4 regions of the Streptomyces sp. NPDC093261 genome follow, and region 1 is predicted to be linked to each of the others. Evidence: riboswitches for the same ligand, from Rfam matches in the RefSeq annotation. Region 1 holds a riboswitch; each other region holds the start of a gene.
The links. Region 1 has a riboswitch for S-adenosylmethionine ahead of ACIP94_RS31150 (hypothetical protein). Riboswitches for the same ligand answer to the same signal wherever they lie in the genome.

Region 1 (4,423 bases):
CCGATGCCCGATGGCTCTTCCCCGGCCGCCGGGCCGGACAACCCATGACCCCGGAAGCTCTGGCGACCTCGGCTCCGCCGTCTCGGCTTCCCGACTCGGCCAGGACGCACAGCGGCGATCCGTCAACTCGTCCTCCAGGCACCGGCCCCGGTGATCGACCAGATGCTCGGCTACAACGACGACCACACCACCCGGATCGCCGAAGCGGCCGGAGGAACTTGGCGTCACTATGCCCCCGGTGACCACCGGCGGTGACAACCACCCGTCAGGCGCTGCTTGACCTTGCCGCTGGCGGCAGGGTTGCACGATGACCGGCATGAACAGCACCGCGCAGCAGAGCAGCAGGATCGTCGCCGTCACCGGAGCCGGCACCGGGATCGGCCGGGCCACCGCCCGCACCTTCGCCGCTGAGGGCGCCCAGGTGGTCGCGATCGGGCGGCGGGCCGAGCCCCTCAAGGAGACCGCAGCCGGGCACGACCGGATCACACCGCTGACCGCCGACATCACCGCCGAGGGCGAGCCGGATCGGATCATCCGGGTCGTGCTGGAGACACACGGTCGGCTGGACGTACTGGTCAACAACGCAGGCATCGTGCGCAGCGGCGCCATCGGCACGCTGACGCCGGAGATGATCACAGCTCAGCTTGCCACCAACCTCGTCGCCCCCATCCTGCTGGCCCAGGTCGCGCTGCCGCTTCTGGAGAAGTCGGGCGGGGTGATCGTCAATGTCAGTACGTCGGTGGGGCAGCGGGCCTGGCCCGGCAGCTCGGTCTATGCAGCTACCAAGACAGCTCTGGAGCTGCTGACCCGCAGCTGGGCGGTCGAGCTGGCACCCCGCGGGATCCGGGTGGTGGCGGTCGCCCCCGGCGCGATCGACACACCCATCGGCGAGCACCAGGGCCTGACGCCGGAGCGGATGGCAGCGGTGCGGGAGTGGCAGCTGGCGCACACCCCACTGGCCCGGATCGGCCGCCCCGAGGAGGTGGCCTGGGCAGTCACCCAACTTGCCGCACCGGCCGCGTCGTTCGTCACCGGCGTAGTACTCCCAGTCGACGGCGGAGCGGTCGTGGCGTGATAGGAGTAGCCCGGGAGGTGGGATGGGTGCGGATCGGTGAGCTGGCCAGGGCGACCGGGACAACCGCCCGTGCGCTGCGGCACTACGAGCAGGCCGGGCTGATCTCCTCGCAGCGGGCCTCCAACGGCTACCGCATCTACGACGAGCGGGTGGTGGTGCGGGTCCGCAATATCCGCTACCTGCTGGCCGCGGGGCTCACTCTGGACGACGTGCGGGTGTTCCTGCCGTGCCTGGACGGCGATGTGGCCGCCGCACCGCCCTCGGACAAGGGCCTGCAGGTCGCGTTGGAACGACTGGCGGTCCTCAACGAACGGATCGCTGCCCAGACCGAGGCCCGGGACCGGCTGGAAGCCGCGTTGCGACAGACAACCGGTGGCCGGATCCGCCCAGTGGCCTGAACGTCTGCCTCGTCGCAGAAGCCGGAGGAACCTGGAGTCGCTACCCTCCCCACGGCCACTCACGGTGGCCATGAGCCCTCACCAGCCAAGGAATACGCGACTCTCGATTACGCGAGGTCGCCAGTGTCAGGCGCCAGCAGGGACGTTGAGGCCCGCTCTTCCATACGACAGAGCACCCGCCGGAACGCCGGGCAGAGGTTTGGTCCTGGCAGCGGGCGGCAGGGGCACGCTGGGCGACCGCGTCGACGTCGGTGCGGGCGTACGGCTCCAGCATCGTGACGTCAGCTTGTGCCGTCCACGTGGGGGCGGGCCAAGTGGCGCAGCGGGGAGGTCTTGTCCCACACATGCCAGCGCGCACCGCACACGGGGTCGGTTTCGTAGGTCACCTCTGCGGGGAAACCGTCGGCCTTGACCCGCTCGGCGGGTGGTCCGGAGAGCACCCTGGCGCATCGGGGGCAACGCTCTGGGGTGCGCATGGGGTACATGCCCATCGTTTTCCTGTTCCTGGTGCTGTTGTTTCGGCGTCCGGTCGCGGGTCCGTCAGGCGGTCGGCCAAGTGACGAAGCTCCGACCCCTGTTGGAGGTGAACGCCGTCCATCCCTGGACGTCCGTCACGCCGCCGTCGCAGGACAGCAGATGCCAGGCACCGGGGGTCCGGGCGAAGACCGCGTCCTGGCGGAGGCACCGTCCCAGTTCACGTGCCGCCGAGTCGCTCAAGCCGGCGATGGCGACGCTCTGCTCGATGTGTGTGCCGTGCGCATCACCTCCCGCTGCGGGCCACCACGCGAGCCCTCGCCGGTCAAGTTCGTCGAGGAGCACGGCCTGAGCGCGGGCGTTGTCCGCGGCGAGGGCGGGACGGCCGCAGGGGTCGCACGCCGTGACGACGTGGAGGGCGGCGGTTCCGGCAGGTCCGGGGAGGTCGGGGAAAGGGCCCTCGGCCGTGCCCCGCGGACGCGGTGCGACCCGTACCGTCCGGTCCGGGAATCGGATATCGAGGACCGTCCGCCCGTAGAGATCCCAGTTCGGGGGTGTGGTCGCAGCGTCAGTGACCTGTATGAGGCCCTCCTGTGGACGAAGGACCCCCTTACCCACCGGCAGGGAGATCGGTGCTCGCTCCCACAGGGCCGTGGGAGCCGGTCCTCGGCGCGATCGGCGTCGTGACCGGGCGGAACTATGCCACACCACCGGGCAAGGGGCCAGCGTTGTGGATCACATTGTGCAAAATCCGCACGGGTGCTACCTTCGCGCCCGGTCGCGAGTTCCGGCGTCAAGCCTCGGCTTGCTGGACGACATCCCGCTCGCCGCGGATGCCCCGGGTGACGACCAGCCCAGCGCGCGGTGCGTTGGGAAACCGCAGATCACCGGGGTGTGGACGTGCACTACCGGGGTCCATCGACTCCGGAAGGTTGACCGCCCGTGCCCGTTTCCGACGCGATCCCCGAAGTGCCGATGGGGCGGCAGACCCAGAAGCCTGAGCCGGCACCCGAGTCCGCCAGGTCCGCAGTCGCGGAGCCGGGCCGCGCGGGCCTGCTGACCATCGGCCTCGACGCCGCCCGGGCACTGTTCTGCACGGCCGAGGTGAGCAGCTCCGGCCTGCCAGGAACTGACGAGGTCTTCGGCCAGTGGCTCGACAGCGGATTCGACGTCGCCTTCTACCGCAGCGAGGACGGCTCCCTTCAGGCACGTGCTGTCAACCAGAGGGGGCATGTTCCCGGCTCGCTGATCAACAGCCGTATCGGAACGGCACGGTTGGAGTCGGTCTGCCTCAATCCTCGCCGGCTCGCACCCGTCGGGCCTCGGGAGCCGGACCTGGTATCGGCGGAGGGCGAGGAGGCCGATGGAACAGATGCCCGGACGGACGGAGGCATGCCCGGCAACCGCCGTGGAGACGAGGAGGGCAAGCGGCGGTACGCGAAGGTGGAGTACCAGGAGGACACGGGCTGCGTTCTGACGGTCGTGGACGACTTCGCCGAAGGAACGGCGAAGGAGTCGGCCCATCACCTGGGCGGCGACGTCACCGCAGACACCGACGGAGACTGGTTCGAAACGCTCACCACCCTCACCGAACTCGCCCAGGCAAGGCTGGAAACGGAGGGGTGGGCCCCGGACGGTCCGTGGCAGGTCCAGTGGTGGTGCAGCTCGTGCGACGTCACGGACCCGCCGTACGAGACCCTTGAAGTGTTCGAGGAGTACGGCTTCGATCCGGACGAGATCACGCAGCACTACGTGCACATCTACAGCCAGGGCAGCAACGGCTGTTACACCGTCGAGTTCTCTGCGGAGCACCGGGGAGAGGACAACGTCATGTACCTCCAGCTGGAGTTGGATTCCGGCAGCAAGGAGGTGGGAAGCGGCAGTCTCGAAGAACTGCGGAGCCACCTGGAACAGGCGACGGAACGGGTGCGGGAGGCCGGCTACACCCCGCTCGACGGCGACTGGAGCGTCGGCTGGACACGCTGCCACGTGCCTCTGGCCCAGCTGTGACCGACTGACGGCCCCAGGCTGCGGTGTCCTGTGCCCTGTTGTTTCCGTCCAGCCGAAGGGCGGAGAGCGAGCAGCTGTGCCGCCCGAGTGTGCAACATGCCCCGAGTTCGCCGTGCCCCTCGGTTCCTCGGCATGGGGCCTGACCAGGTGGGGCACCCTCGGGAAGGCGGGCGATGGCCTCGGCGGCCGGATCAGACGGAACACGCATGGGGGCCGCGCGGGACGGCCCGCCGGATCGGGCCCAGCGCCAACCCGGTTCGTCGTCATGGCGGCGATAGATGGAGGTCCTGGTGAACCTCGTCCCGTACTCGGCAACGAGCTCGCCGTGATCCTGCACGGTCACTTCTCTGCCCGCCCGTCCACAGCAGCGAGTGACCGCTCCATCAGGGTCAGCAGTCCACGTTCTCACTGACATGAGGCCGACACATCGCAACGGGCTACAACGTCATCATTTGTGATCACGCAG
Region 2 (4,423 bases), on a different contig from region 1:
CTTCCACCCCTCGATGAACGAGGTGGTGTACCACGGCAGTTACGTGCCCCTGCAGGGCCAGCTGATGAGCGAGGCGTTCAACTCGGCGCTGCACATCAGCTTCGACGTGCGCGGCGGTCTGCTGATCCGGCAGATCCACCACTGGGCGGCGCTGATCTTCCTCGCCGGCATGTTCGTGCACATGATGCGCGTGTTCTTCACGGGCGCGTTCCGCAAGCCGCGTGAGATCAACTGGCTGTTCGGCTTCCTGCTGTTCGTCCTGGGCATGTTCACCGGCTTCACCGGCTACTCGCTTCCGGACGACCTGCTCTCCGGCACCGGTGTCCGCTTCATGGAGGGCGCGATCCTGTCCGTGCCGATCGTCGGCACCTACCTGTCGTTCTTCCTCTTCGGCGGCGAGTTCCCGGGCGGCGACTTCGTGGCCCGCTTCTACTCGATCCACATCCTGCTGCTGCCGGGCATCATGCTCGGTCTCGTGGTCGGCCACCTGATCCTGGTCTTCTACCACAAGCACACGCAGTTCGCGGGTCCCGGAAAGACGAACAACAACGTCGTCGGCATGCCGCTGCTGCCGGTCTACATGGCCAAGGCCGGAGGCTTCTTCTTCCTGGTCTTCGGTGTCATCGCGGCCATCGCGGCGATCGCGCAGATCAACCCGATCTGGGCCATCGGCCCCTACCGCCCGGACCAGGTCTCCACGGGCGCCCAGCCCGACTGGTACATGGGCTTCTCCGAGGGTCTCATCCGTACGATGCCGGGCTGGGAGATCAACGTCTGGGGCCACACGCTCGTCCTGGGCGTGTTCGTCCCGCTGATGATCTTCCCGCTGGTCCTGGTCGCCATCGGTGTCTACCCCTTCATCGAGTCCTGGATCACCGGCGACAAGCGCGAGCACCACATCCTGGACCGCCCGCGGAACGCGCCGACGCGTACGGCCTTCGGTGTCGCGTGGATCTCCTGGTACTTCGTGCTGCTGCTCGCCGGCGGCAACGACATCTGGGCCACGCACTTCCACCTGTCGATCAACGCGATCACCTGGTTCGTCCGCATCGCCTTCTTCGTGGTGCCGGTGCTCGTGTTCGTCGTCACCAAGCGGATCTGCCTCGGCCTCCAGCGCCGCGACCGCGACAAGGTGCTGCACGGCCGTGAGTCGGGCATCATCAAGCGGCTGCCGCACGGTGAGTTCATCGAGGTCCACGAGCCGCTCAGCCAGGAGCAGCTGCACACGCTCACGGCGCACGAGCAGTACAAGCCGGCCGAGATCGGCCCGACGGTCGACGAGAACGGTGTCGAGCGGAAGGTCAGGGGCTCGGAGAAGCTCCGTGCCAGGCTGAGCAACGCCTACTACGGGGAGGACAGCCAGATCCCCAAGCCCACGGTCGAGGAGTACAAGGAGATCACGAGCGGCCACGGCCACCACTGATCGCTGCGCGCGCCACGCCACGGTCGAAGGGCCCCGTCCATGCCGGACGGGGCCCTTTGCCGTGCCCTGGGCTGGATAGGGTGGACCTGTTCGAGAAATGTGTCCCGAGCGGGACACCGACCCAGGAGCGGCTTATGAGCGCTGTGAACCCCGCTGGAGGCGACACCGCGGCGGGCCGTTCCTGGCCCCGGGTGCTGAACGCGCTGCTGGACGGCCACGACCAGAGCGTGGACGACACGGCCTGGGCGATGGACCGCATCATGCGCGGCGAGGCGACGGACGCGCAGATCGCCGCCTTCGTCGTCGCGCTGCGGGCCAAGGGCGAGACGGTCGAGGAGATCACCGGGCTCGTGCGGGCGATGTACGAGCACGCGAATGTGATCGAGGTACCGGGTCCGGCGGTCGACATCGTCGGTACGGGCGGCGACGGCGCGAAGACGGTCAACATCTCCACGATGTCCTCGATCGTGGTGGCCGGCACGGGCGCGAAGGTCGTCAAGCACGGCAACCGGGCCGCGTCCTCCGCGTCCGGCTCCTCGGACGTGCTGGAGAAGCTCGGCATCAATCTGGACCTCACCCCGCGACGGACGGCCGAGGTGGCCGAGGAGGCCGGGATCACGATCTGCTTCGCGGTGAGGTTCCACCCGGCGCTGCGGCATGTGGCCGCGGCGCGTGGGCAGCTCGGGATCCGTACGACGTTCAACGTGCTGGGCCCGCTGACCAACCCGGCCAGGGTGAAGGCACAGGCGGTGGGTGTCGCGGATCCGCGGATGGCGCCGATCGTGGCGGGGGTCCTCGCCGAACGCGGGAACTCCTCCCTGGTCTTCCGTGGCGACGACGGACTGGACGAGCTGACGACGACCTCCACGTCCCGGGTGTGGGTGGTCCGCGACGGCAAGGTCACCGAGGAGTCCTTCGACCCCCGGGACGTCGGCATCGAGCGGGTGCCGGTCGAGGCGTTGCGCGGGGCCGACGCCTCCTACAACGCCGATGTGGCGCGGCGCCTGCTGGACGGCGAGACCGGGCCGGTCAGGGACGCGGTGCTGTTGAACTCGGCGGCGGCCCTGGTGGCCCTGGAGCCGACCGGGGCGCCCCTGGCCGGGCAACTGCGCGCGGGGATGGAGAAGGCGGAGGAGTCGATCGACTCGGGCGCCGCGAAGCGAACGCTGGAACGCTGGGTGGCCGCAAGCCACCGATGAGCCCCAGGGCGAGGGGGAGCGCGGCGCGGCCGGGCTCCCCCTTTCGCATGCCGCCGGGAAACAGGGCGTATGTCCCGGCATCCGGACACGTGTTGCGGCCGGCCGATCATGTCGCGTAGCGTCCTGCCCAGGTCATGAGCGACAGCCATGCGGCCCCGGCCGGCTGTCCGGCAACCCTCCGTCCGTGGCGGGGTGCCCCGGGTGAAGACCAGGTCGTGGGCAGCGAGGTCCACGGCAAGCGCGGACCCCTCGCACGCTTCGCATGAGCGTGGGGCCAGGGGTCCTGGTCGTTCGAGGGAGCCTTCCGTGAGCAAGCGAATGCGCTAGGGCCGCAGAGCCCCGCCTCCGCATCCCCTTTTCACCTTTTTCACCCTTTTCCCGCGCCGTCGACGCGAGCCCGCGCCCTTGCGCGCGCCCTCCGGCGCGGTGATCCCTTCTGCCTTCACGGGAGTGCACCCATGTCCGTCTCCACCCTTGCCGCCGACCCCTACGTTTGCGCCCCGCTGCCCGTTCTGGGCAGGGATGTCAGCGTCCCGCTCGTCACGGGCGGCACCGTCACCTACGCCGCGCTCGACTACGCGGCCAGCGCCCCGGCGCTCCAGCGGGTCTGGGACGACGTGGCGGCGTACGCGCCGTACTACGGCAGCGTCCACCGCGGCGCCGGGTATCTGTCGCAGCTGTCCACCGACCTCTTCGAGAACGCCCGCCGGACCGTCGCAAAGTTCCTCGACTGCCGCGAGGCGGACCAGGTGATCTTCACCCGGTCCACCACCGACTCGCTCAACCTGCTCGCCGCCGCCCTGCCGGCCGACTGCCAGGTCCTCGTCTTCGAGACCGAGCACCACGCCTCGCTGCTGCCCTGGCGGGACGCCCGGGTCACCGTCCTCGACGCCCCGCGCACCCCGCAGGGGGCCGTACGGGCCCTGGAACGCGCCCTCGCGGACCGCGACCCCCACGGACCGGCCCTCGTCTGTGTCACCGGCGCCTCCAACGTCACCGGCGAGCTGTGGCCCGTACGCGAGCTGGCGGCGGCCGCCCATGCGCACGGCGCCCGTATCGTCCTGGACGCCGCCCAGCTGGCCCCGCACCACCCCGTGTCGGTCGCGGACCTCGACGTGGACTGGGTCGCCTTCTCCGGCCACAAGCTCTACGCGCCCTTCGGCTCCGGGGTGCTGGCCGGCCGCGCCGACTGGCTGCGCGCGGCCGAGCCCTACCTCGCGGGCGGCGGCGCCAGCCGCAGGGTCACCCGGCGCACGGACGGGGGAGTGGACGTCGACTGGCACGAGACCGCCGCGCGGCACGAGGCCGGTTCGCCCAATGTGATCGGCGCCTACTCCATCGCCTCGGCCTGCAAGGCCCTCACGGAAGCGGGCTTCGACGCGCTCGTCGCCCGTGAGCGGTACCTCATCCGCAAGGTCAGGGAGGGACTCGCCGAGATCCCGGAGGTCAGGGTGCTCTCCCTCTTCGGCGACGACGCGCCCCGCGTCGGCGTCCTCTCGTTCGTCGTCGAGGGCTGGAACAGCTCCCATTTCGCCGCCGCGCTCTCCGCCGAGTACGGCATCGGCGTCCGCGACGGCCTGTTCTGTGCCCATCCGCTGGTGCGCACCCTGCTGGGCGGCGACCCGGGGACCCAGGGCGAGTGCGGCGCGCCCGAGGCCGCTCCCGGCGAGCGGTCCCTGAACGCCATCCGCGTCAGCTTCGGCGCGGGCACGCCCGACGAGCATGTGGAGCGGTTCGTGCGGGCGGTCGCGGAGCTGGTCCGGCACGGCGCGCGGTGGACGTATCGCACACAGGACGGGCG
Region 3 (4,423 bases), on a different contig from region 1:
AGTCCCCCATGGCCGAGAGCACCACCTCGGGGGAGCTTCCCCCGGCCTCGGCCGCCGCCTGTTCCAGGCTCGCCCGCACCTGGACGAAGCAGTGCTCGACCACGGCGACGAACAGCAGCTCCTTGTTGGGAAAGAGCCGGTAGACGTACGCCTGGGAGATGCCGGCCGCCTTGGCGACCTCGGCCGTGGTGGTGCCGAAGTAGCCGCGCGCGGCGAACGCCCCGATCGCGGTACGCAGCACGGTCTCGCGGCGTTCCTCGGCGGTGGACAACTGGCGCGGGCGATCCTTTTGCATGTGAGTACTCAATCAGTCACACTTTGGGGGTGTCAAGGTTTCCCGGACCGGTCCTGCCGTCACCCCGGCGGTCTTCGGCGTCTGGGGCAGCAGCCCGCGCAGTGGGTCGCGCTTCCTGGTGGCCGACCATCTCCAGGACGGCTGGGCGGCGCTCTCACTCCGTGAACCACCCTCTTGACGCGGGCCGGAGCCCGATCGACACTCCAGTAGGAGTTTCCTAGTGGACAGGTAGGGAAGCATGGGACGCCTGGAGCCGGTCATCGGCCGTGTGCACCGCACCCGCCGGCGTTCCCTCCTTCTGACCTCCCGCCGTCACATCGACCTGCTGCGTGTGTGCAGCGCGTCCGGCCCCCTGCGCTGAAACGGCGGTGGCGGGCCCGCGCCGCACCCCGCCCCCTGGTCGGGCAGCGCCGCTCGCCCCGGGCCGCCGCCCACCGCGCCCTCGCGCGACCGAACCCCTGGGAGAGACATGTCCGCCCATGCCCTGACCGCACTCCCGCCCGCCCATCCCGCCCCCGCCTTCCGGGGCAGGATCGGCCGCGACGCCCGCAGCGGCCACTACGCCGTACCGCGCCGCTACCGACTCCACCTGTCCCTGGCCTGTCCGCGCTGTCTGCGGATCGCCGTCACCCACAGCCTGCTCGGCCTCGACGGCATCGTCCCCGTCACCCTGCTGCCCGCGGTGCCGGACGGACCCGGCGGCGAGCACTCCGCCCTGCGCCCGCTCTACGAGGCGAGCGCCCATCGCTACTCCGGACCAACCGTGGCACCGGTGCTCAGCGACGACTGGTCGGGCCGGATCGTCAGCACTCACGCCCCCGACATCATGCGGGACCTGGCACGCCGCTTCGGCGCGGGCCGCCCCGTGCTCCACCCGCAGGGCGCCGACGCGGAGATCGAGGGGGTCCGGCGCCTGTGTGCGCTGGGCATCGACGCGGCCGCCCAGCGCGCCGGACGTGCCGACGCCGATGACGCGGACCGGGACGCCGCGCTCACCTCACTGCTGTGCGCCCTGAGGTCACCGGAGGGCCGGCTGGCCCGCCAGGAGTATCTTCTGGGCGACCAACCCACCGTGGCCGACGTGGAGTTGTGGGTCGCACTGGTGCAACTCGACACCGTGCACCGCTGGCACCTCGACGCCGCCGCCGTGCAGCGTGTCGCCGGCCATCCGCACCTGTGGGCGTACGCCCGCCGGCTGGCCGCCCACCCCGCCTTCGGTCCGCACCTCGACCTCGACGGGATCGCCCGCCGGCATCACGCGCAGTGCCGCGGACTGGAGGCCGCGGGCGCGGCCGTGCAGATCCTCGACTGGGCGGCGCACATCCCCAACGGCGCGACGACGGGCTCCCGTTGACCGGCGGGCCGGCGCTCCCGTGCGTGTATCACCTGATGGACGTGCGTGAACAGCGCTTCGGGCGCCTGTCTTGACCTACGGTCAGAAAGGTCATGAGCGTCAGCGACAAGCCCTGGCTTGCCGACCGGCAACCCTCGCTCCGCGGTGGGGTGCCCCAGGTGACGACCCGACCGGATGACGTTTCGGTAAGCGCGTGGCCCCACGGGCCGGAAGAGTGACGGTGGCAGTGATGTACGCAGCTTCGAGGACAGCCGTTTCGCGGCCCCGGGGCTGCGTCCTGCTGTGCGCGAACCGTTGCGTCGATCTTCTGCGCGTCAACAGCGCGCTCTGTACCGCCCCGGGCTCCGCCCGCTGTCACGGCTGACGGCGTTTCCCCTCCCCGACGCGCACCATCGCCGCGGTGCGCCCACGTTCCCGTCCCGGTCCCGTGCGCCTCCCTCGCCCCCTCAGCCCCGGCGGCCCCTGCCGCCGGGCCGTGCGGTGGCGCGCGCCGCCCCGGGGCGTCCGACTCCGCTGGAGCCGGCTTCCCGCCCCCGCCGTGCCCCGCTCGCGCGGGGGCCGGCGCTCTCGATACGGACATCCAGGAAGGCACCCACTCGTGTCCTCAACCTCTCCTTCGCCCCTGCACCTCGCCGTGGCGCTCGACGGCACCGGCTGGCACCCCGCCTCCTGGCGCGAGCCGGAGGCCCGCCCCCGGGACCTGTTCACCGCCGGCTACTGGGCCGGCCTGGTCGCCGAGGCCGAGCGTGGTCTGCTCGACTTCGTGACCTTCGAGGACGGGCTCGGCCCCCAGTCGTCGCACCTCCTCGACCCGGACGAACGCACCGACCAGGTCCGCGGGCGCCTCGACGCCGTCCTGATCGCCGCCCGTGTCGCCCCACTGACGCGCCACATCGGGCTGGTGCCGACCGTCGTGGTCACCCACACGGAGCCGTTCCACATCTCCAAGGCCATCGCCACCCTCGACTACGTCAGCACCGGCCGTGCGGGCGTGAGGGTCCGAATCAGCGCGCGCCCGAACGAGGCAGCCCACTTCGGCCGCCGCACCCTGCCCCGTATCGACGCCTACGACAGCCCCGGCGCACGGGAGCTGGTGACCGACCTCTTCGACGAGGCCGCCGACCATGTCGAGGTCGTGCGCCGGCTCTGGGACAGCTGGGAGGACGACGCGGAGATCCGCGATGTGGCCACCGGCCGGTTCATCGACCGCGACAAGCTCCACTACATCGACTTCACGGGCCGCCACTTCAGCGTCAAGGGCCCCTCGATCACCCCCCGCCCGCCCCAGGGCCAGCCCCTCGTGACCGCGCTCGCCCACCAGACCGTGCCGTTCCGGCTCGTCGCCCGCTCCACCGACCTCGGCTATGTCACCCCGCACGACGCCGCGCAGGCACGCGCGATCGTCGCCGAGGTCCGGACCGAGCAGGCCGCAGCCGGACGGGCGGAGGCGCCGCTGCACCTCTTCGGCGACCTGGTCGTCTTCCTCGACGACACCCCCGCCGAGGCCGCCGCCCGCCGGGAGCGCCTCGACGCCGCCGCCGGAGAGCCGTACACCGGCGACGCCCGGATCTTCACCGGCACACCCGCCCAACTCGCCGACCTCCTCCAGGAGTTGCGGTCGGCGGGGCTGACCGGCTTTCGGCTGCGTCCCGCCGTCGCCGGGCACGACCTGCCGCGGATCACCCGCGGTCTCGTCCCCGAACTCCAGCGCCGCGACGCGTTCCGCACCGCGTACGACGCCACCACCCTGCGCGGGCTGCTGGGGCTCGCCCGCCCCGCCAACCGCTACGCCGCCTGAGCCGGAAGGACACCCACCATGAGCAAGCCGCTCAAGCAGATCCACCTCGCAGCCCACTTCCCAGGCGTCAACAACACCACCGTGTGGAGCGACCCGAAGGCCGGCAGCCATATCGAGTTCAGCTCGTTCGCGCACTTCGCGCGGACCGCCGAGCGGGCCCGGTTCGACTTCCTGTTCCTCGCCGAGGGGCTGCGCCTGCGCGAACAGGAAGGAAAAATCTACGACCTGGACGTCGTCGGCCGCCCCGACACCTTCACCGTGCTCGCCGCACTGGCCGCGGTCACCGAGCACCTCGGCCTGACCGGCACCATCAACTCCACCTTCAACGAGCCCTACGAGGTCGCCCGCCAGTTCGCGAGCCTCGACCACCTCTCCGGCGGACGCGCCGCCTGGAACGTGGTCACCTCCTGGGACGCCTTCACCGGGGAGAACTTCCGCCGCGGCGGCTTTCTGCCGCAGGAGGAGCGTTACTCGCGCGCCAAGGAGTTCCTCGCCACGGCGAACGAACTCTTCGACTCCTGGGACGGCGGCGAGATCGTCGCCGACCCGGCGACCGGGGTCTTCCTGCGTGACGCGAAGGCCGGAGCCTTCGTCCACCACGGCCGGCACTTCGACATCCACGGCCGGTTCAACGTCCCGCGCAGCCCCCAGGGCCGCCCGGTGATCTTCCAGGCGGGTGACTCCGAGGAGGGCCGCGAGTTCGCCGCATCGAGCGCCGATGCCATCTTCAGCCGGCACGCCACCCTGGAGGCGGGCCAGGCCTTCTACACGGACGTCAAGGGCCGCCTGGCCACGTACGGCCGTCGCCCCGACCAGCTGCTCATCCTGCCCGCCGCGACCTTCGTCCTCGGCGACACCGACGCCGAGGCCGGGGAACTGGCCCGCGAGGTGCGCCGGGCGCAGGTCAGCGGGGCCACCGCGATCAAGCACCTGGAGTTCGTCTGGAACCGCGATCTGTCCGCCTACGACCCTGACG
Region 4 (4,423 bases), on a different contig from region 1:
ATCTGTCCAACTGCCCTGTGCAACAGGTCAATCGGACGAGAATTCCGGGCATGACCGGTCGGGAATGTACGAAGAATTCACCCGAATTCAGGGCAAGTCGGGCCCGACAAAAGGAATGGATGGCGCAAAACCCCTGCCCACTTTGGCTGCTTCTTGTCGGGCGGGCGGCAGGGACTCCGGTTGTGCGACCGGGAAACCGGGAGCGGGTTCCCCAACTGTACCGCGCTCAACCATGCAGAATTGCCCCCTCCGCTTCTCTCGCGGAGGGGGCAATTCGATGAACTCTCGGTGTTCGGCCCTACCGAGGGTAACGATCGCGTGGGGATGACCTGCCGTCAGCCTCCCGCCACCGCCGGGATGATGGAGACGCCCGCGCCGTCCGGGGTCGCCGTCTCGAGGCCCTGCTCGAAGCGGACGTCGTCGTCGTTGACGTACACGTTGACGAAGCGGCGCAGCTTGCCCTGGTCGTCCAGGACACGGGCGGCGATGCCGGTGTGGTTCTTCTCCAGGTCGGCGATGACCTCGGCGAGGGTCCCGCCCTCGGCCGCGACCTCGGCCCGGCCTCCGGTGTAGGTGCGCAGGATGGTGGGGATGCGAACGGTCACGCTCATGCGAGGCCAGCCTCTCGGAAGGAGTCCAGGGTCGGACGGATCGTCGCGGTGAGGCCGGTGCCCGCCACCGCGTCCAGGGTCTTGAGGCCGTCGCCGGTGTTGAGGACGACGGTCGTCTTCGTCGGGTCGAGCGCACCGCTCTCGACCAGCTTGCGGGTCACGCCCACCGTCACACCGCCCGCCGTCTCCGCGAAGATGCCCTCGGTGCGGGCGAGCAGCCTGATGGCGTCCACGATCTGCGCGTCCGTCACATCCTCCACGGCCCCGCCGGTGCGGCGCGCGATGTCGAGGACATAGGGGCCGTCCGCCGGGTTGCCGATCGCCAGCGACTTGGCGATGGTGTCCGGCTTCTGCGGCCGTACGACGTCGTGGCCCGCCTTGAACGCGGTCGACACCGGCGAGCAGCCCTCGGCCTGCGCCCCGAAGATCCGGTACGGCCGGTCCTCGACCAGCTCCAGCTTGATCAGCTCCTGAAGCCCTTTGTCGATCTTCGTGAGCTGGGATCCGGAGGCGATCGGGACCACGATCTGGTCCGGCAGCCGCCAGCCCAGCTGCTCGGCGATCTCGTACGCCAGGGTCTTGGACCCCTCCGCGTAGTAGGGACGCAGGTTGACGTTGACGAAGCCCCAGCCCTCGCCGGCCGGGTCGCCGATCAGCTCCGAGCAGAAGCGGTTCACATCGTCGTAGTTGCCCTCGATGCCGACCAGCTCGCCGCCGTAGATCGCGGCCATGACGACCTTGCCCTGCTCCAGGTCGTGCGGGATGAAGACGCAGGAGCGGAAGCCGGCCCTGGCCGCCGCGGCGCCCACAGCCCCCGCCAGGTTGCCGGTGGAGGAGCAGGAAAGGGTGGTGAAGCCGAAGACGCGCGCCGCCTCCAGCGCCTGGGCGACCACGCGGTCCTTGAAGGAGTGGGTCGGGTTGCCGGAGTCGTCCTTCACATACAACCCGCCGGTCACGCCCAGCTCGCGCGCCAGGTTGTCGGCCTTGACCAGCTTGGTCCAGCCGGGGTTCAGGTTCGGCTTGTCGGCGACGTCCGCCGGGACCGGCAGCAGCGGCGCATAGCGCCAGATGTTCGCGGGGCCCGCCTCGATCCGCTTCCGCAGTTCCTCGGTGTCGTAGCCCGAGAAGTCGTACGCGATCTCCAGCGGGCCGAAACACTCCTCGCATGCGAAGACCGGGCCGAGGGGCACCCGATGGCCGCACTCCCGGCAGGACAGGGCCGCGGCGGGTCCGAGGTTCACGGAGTCGGTGCTGCTTACAACTGTCTGCACAGCCATGTCAGGCGAGGCCCTTTCTCCTCATCTTCCTCACGACGCATCTCGCCGTGAGACGGATTTGGCACCTTCCCTAGCCGGGAGCCTCGCGAAGACGATCGCACTGATCTACGAGAACCGGCTGGAGGGTTGCCGGGGCTTCATCGGGCCGTGTCCCTCTGCCCCTCTGGATGAGCTGTATGCGGTTGTTTCACTGCTACGAGCGGCGGCGACCCACGACATGCGATGGTCACCGGCGTTGTTCAAGACTGTAACCGAAGGCCAGGACACTTGAGATAGTCGTCCGAACCGCGAGATGGATCACTCCATGGAAGGAGTCGCAGGCTGTGCTGGAAGAAGTCGAGCGCTGGCTGAGCACCCGCTCCTGGTCCGTGACCGATCGCCCACTCCACCAGATCCTGGCCGCCAAACGCGCCTCGGGTTCGTCGGTCAGTGTCGTGCTGCCCGCGCTCGACGAGGAGGAGACGGTCGGCGAGATCGTCGCCGTCATCCGCCACGACCTGATGCGGCAGGTACCGCTCGTCGACGAGATCGTCGTCGTCGACTCGGGCTCCACCGACCGCACCTCCGAGGTCGCCGCGGCGGCCGGGGCGACGGTGGTGCACCGCGACGCCATCCTGCCGCGCGTCCCGGCCGTGCCCGGCAAGGGGGAGGTGCTGTGGCGCTCCCTGCTGGTCACCCACGGGGACATCATCTGCTTCGTCGACGCCGACCTGAGGGAGTTCTCCTCGGACTTCGTCTCCGGGATCGTGGGCCCGCTGCTCACGGACCCGGACGTGGACCTCGTGAAGGCGATGTACGACCGGCCGCTGGCCCTGCCCGGTGAGACCGGCACGGCGGCGGGCCAGGGCGGCCGTGTCACCGAGCTGATGGCGCGGCCGCTGCTCAATATGCACTGGCCGCAGCTGGCCGGTTTCGTCCAGCCGCTCGGCGGCGAGTACGCCGCCCGCCGCTCCCTGCTGGAACGCCTCCCGTTCCCGGTCGGGTACGGAGTGGAGCTGGGGATGCTGGTCGACGCCCTGCATCTGGTGGGCCTGGACGCCCTGGCCCAGGTCGACGTCGGGGTGCGGCTGCACCGCCACCAGGACGGCCAGGCGCTGGGCCGCATGGCCGCGGCGATCTACCGCACCGCGCAGCTGCGGCTGGCCCGCGGCCATCTGGTCCGCCCCGCCCTCACCCAGTTCGAACGTGTCGAGGGCGGGTTCGAGCCACGGACGTACTCGGTGGACACGGCGGAACGGCCGCCGATGGCGGAGATCGCGGAGTACGCGAACCGGTGGGCGGCCTGAGGCCGGGCCCGGAGGACCGGGCCCCCGACGCCCCCGTTGTATACGGCTCCGCAGACGGCCGAAGGGAACGTTTGAGCGTTTTCCCCTCGGGCTAGGTTTCGTGGCATGGCTTCGAATGCGGCTTCCGTTCTGGTGGCGTCCAACCGCGGTCCGGTCTCATACGCGCTGGACGAGACAGGTCAGCTCACCGCCAAGCGCGGCGGGGGCGGACTGGTCTCCGGCCTGTCGGCGATCGGCCCCGACACCGACGCGGTGTGGGTCTGCTCGGCGCTGAACGACAGCGACCGGGAGGCGGTACGGCGCACGGGCGGCAGGCTCGACCCGGCCGACACCGGCGGCCAGCGCGTACGGATGCTCGACATCGACGCGCGGGTGCACGCCGACGCGTACAACGGCATCGCGAACTCGGTCCTGTGGTTTGTGCACCACATGCTGTACCAGACACCGCTGGAGCCGGTCTTCGACGCGGAGTTCCGGCGGCAGTGGGCGGCGTACGAGCGATACAACCGGGCCTTCGCCGAGGCGCTGGCCGAGGAGGCGGCCGAGGGCGCGGCGGTCCTGGTCCAGGACTACCACCTCACCCTGACCCCCCGGATGCTCCGCGGGCTGCGGCCCGATCTGCGGATCGGCCACTTCTCTCACACGCCGTGGGCGCCCCCGGAGTACTTCCGCCTGCTGCCCGACGACATCGCCGCTCAGGTGCTCGGCGGGATCCTGGGCGCGGACCGGGCGGCGTTCCTCACCCAGCGATGGGCGGACGCGTTCACGGACTGCTGCCGCGCGGTCCTCGGCCCGGACACCCTCTCGGGCACACGCATCGGCGTCCACGGGCTGGGCGCCGACGCCGAGTTCCTGCGCGAGCGGGCGCACCGGCCGGATGTGGACGAGCGGATGCGGACCCTGCGGGCGCAGATCGGCACGGCCCCCGACGGCCGGCCCCGCAAGTCGATCGTGCGCGTGGACCGCACGGAGCTGTCGAAGAACATCGTGCGCGGGCTGCTGGCGTACGAGGAACTGCTGCGGTCTCGTCCGGAGTGGCGTGAACGGGTCGTCCATGTGGCCTTCGCCTACCCGTCCCGGCAGGACCTGGCCGTCTACCGCGACTACACCGCAGAGGTCCAGCGGGTGGCGACGGAGATCAACTCGCGTTTCGGGACCCCCGGGTGGACCCCGGTGGAACTGCACGTCAAGGACGACTTCGCCCGGTCGCTCGCCGCCTACCGGCTGGCGGACGTGGCCCTGGTGAACC

Region 2: linked by a shared signal. The riboswitch ahead of ACIP94_RS01880 (aminotransferase class V-fold PLP-dependent enzyme) and the one ahead of ACIP94_RS31150 (hypothetical protein) in region 1 are both predicted to bind S-adenosylmethionine.
Region 3: linked by a shared signal. The riboswitch ahead of ACIP94_RS30145 (LLM class flavin-dependent oxidoreductase) and the one ahead of ACIP94_RS31150 (hypothetical protein) in region 1 are both predicted to bind S-adenosylmethionine.
Region 4: linked by a shared signal. The riboswitch ahead of thrC (threonine synthase) and the one ahead of ACIP94_RS31150 (hypothetical protein) in region 1 are both predicted to bind S-adenosylmethionine.

The regions. Positions count from the first base shown of each region.
Region 1 is NZ_JBIVNO010000020.1:68,601-73,023, reverse strand. Features, by position in the region: gene ACIP94_RS31170 (SDR family NAD(P)-dependent oxidoreductase) at 308-1,075, shown strand; gene ACIP94_RS31165 (MerR family transcriptional regulator) at 1,102-1,473, shown strand; gene ACIP94_RS31160 (hypothetical protein) at 1,755-1,913, opposite strand; gene ACIP94_RS31155 (DUF3293 domain-containing protein) at 2,014-2,565, opposite strand; SAM riboswitch class IV at 2,724-2,833, shown strand; gene ACIP94_RS31150 (hypothetical protein) at 2,890-3,957, shown strand; gene ACIP94_RS31145 (alpha/beta fold hydrolase) at 4,406-4,423, opposite strand, start outside.
Region 2 is NZ_JBIVNO010000001.1:403,105-407,527, reverse strand. Features, by position in the region: gene ACIP94_RS01890 (cytochrome bc complex cytochrome b subunit) at 1-1,423, shown strand, start outside; gene trpD (anthranilate phosphoribosyltransferase) at 1,558-2,622, shown strand; SAM riboswitch class IV at 2,753-2,869, shown strand; gene ACIP94_RS01880 (aminotransferase class V-fold PLP-dependent enzyme) at 3,081-4,423, shown strand, end outside.
Region 3 is NZ_JBIVNO010000018.1:126,188-130,610, reverse strand. Features, by position in the region: gene ACIP94_RS30160 (TetR/AcrR family transcriptional regulator) at 1-295, opposite strand, end outside; gene ACIP94_RS30155 (hypothetical protein) at 534-656, shown strand; gene ACIP94_RS30150 (glutathione S-transferase C-terminal domain-containing protein) at 765-1,649, shown strand; SAM riboswitch class IV at 1,738-1,847, shown strand; gene ACIP94_RS30145 (LLM class flavin-dependent oxidoreductase) at 2,248-3,447, shown strand; gene ACIP94_RS30140 (NtaA/DmoA family FMN-dependent monooxygenase) at 3,466-4,423, shown strand, end outside.
Region 4 is NZ_JBIVNO010000021.1:109,051-113,473, forward strand. Features, by position in the region: gene ACIP94_RS32085 (MoaD/ThiS family protein) at 336-611, opposite strand; gene thrC (threonine synthase) at 608-1,888, opposite strand; SAM riboswitch class I at 1,907-2,062, opposite strand; gene ACIP94_RS32095 (glucosyl-3-phosphoglycerate synthase) at 2,212-3,174, shown strand; gene ACIP94_RS32100 (trehalose-6-phosphate synthase) at 3,280-4,423, shown strand, end outside.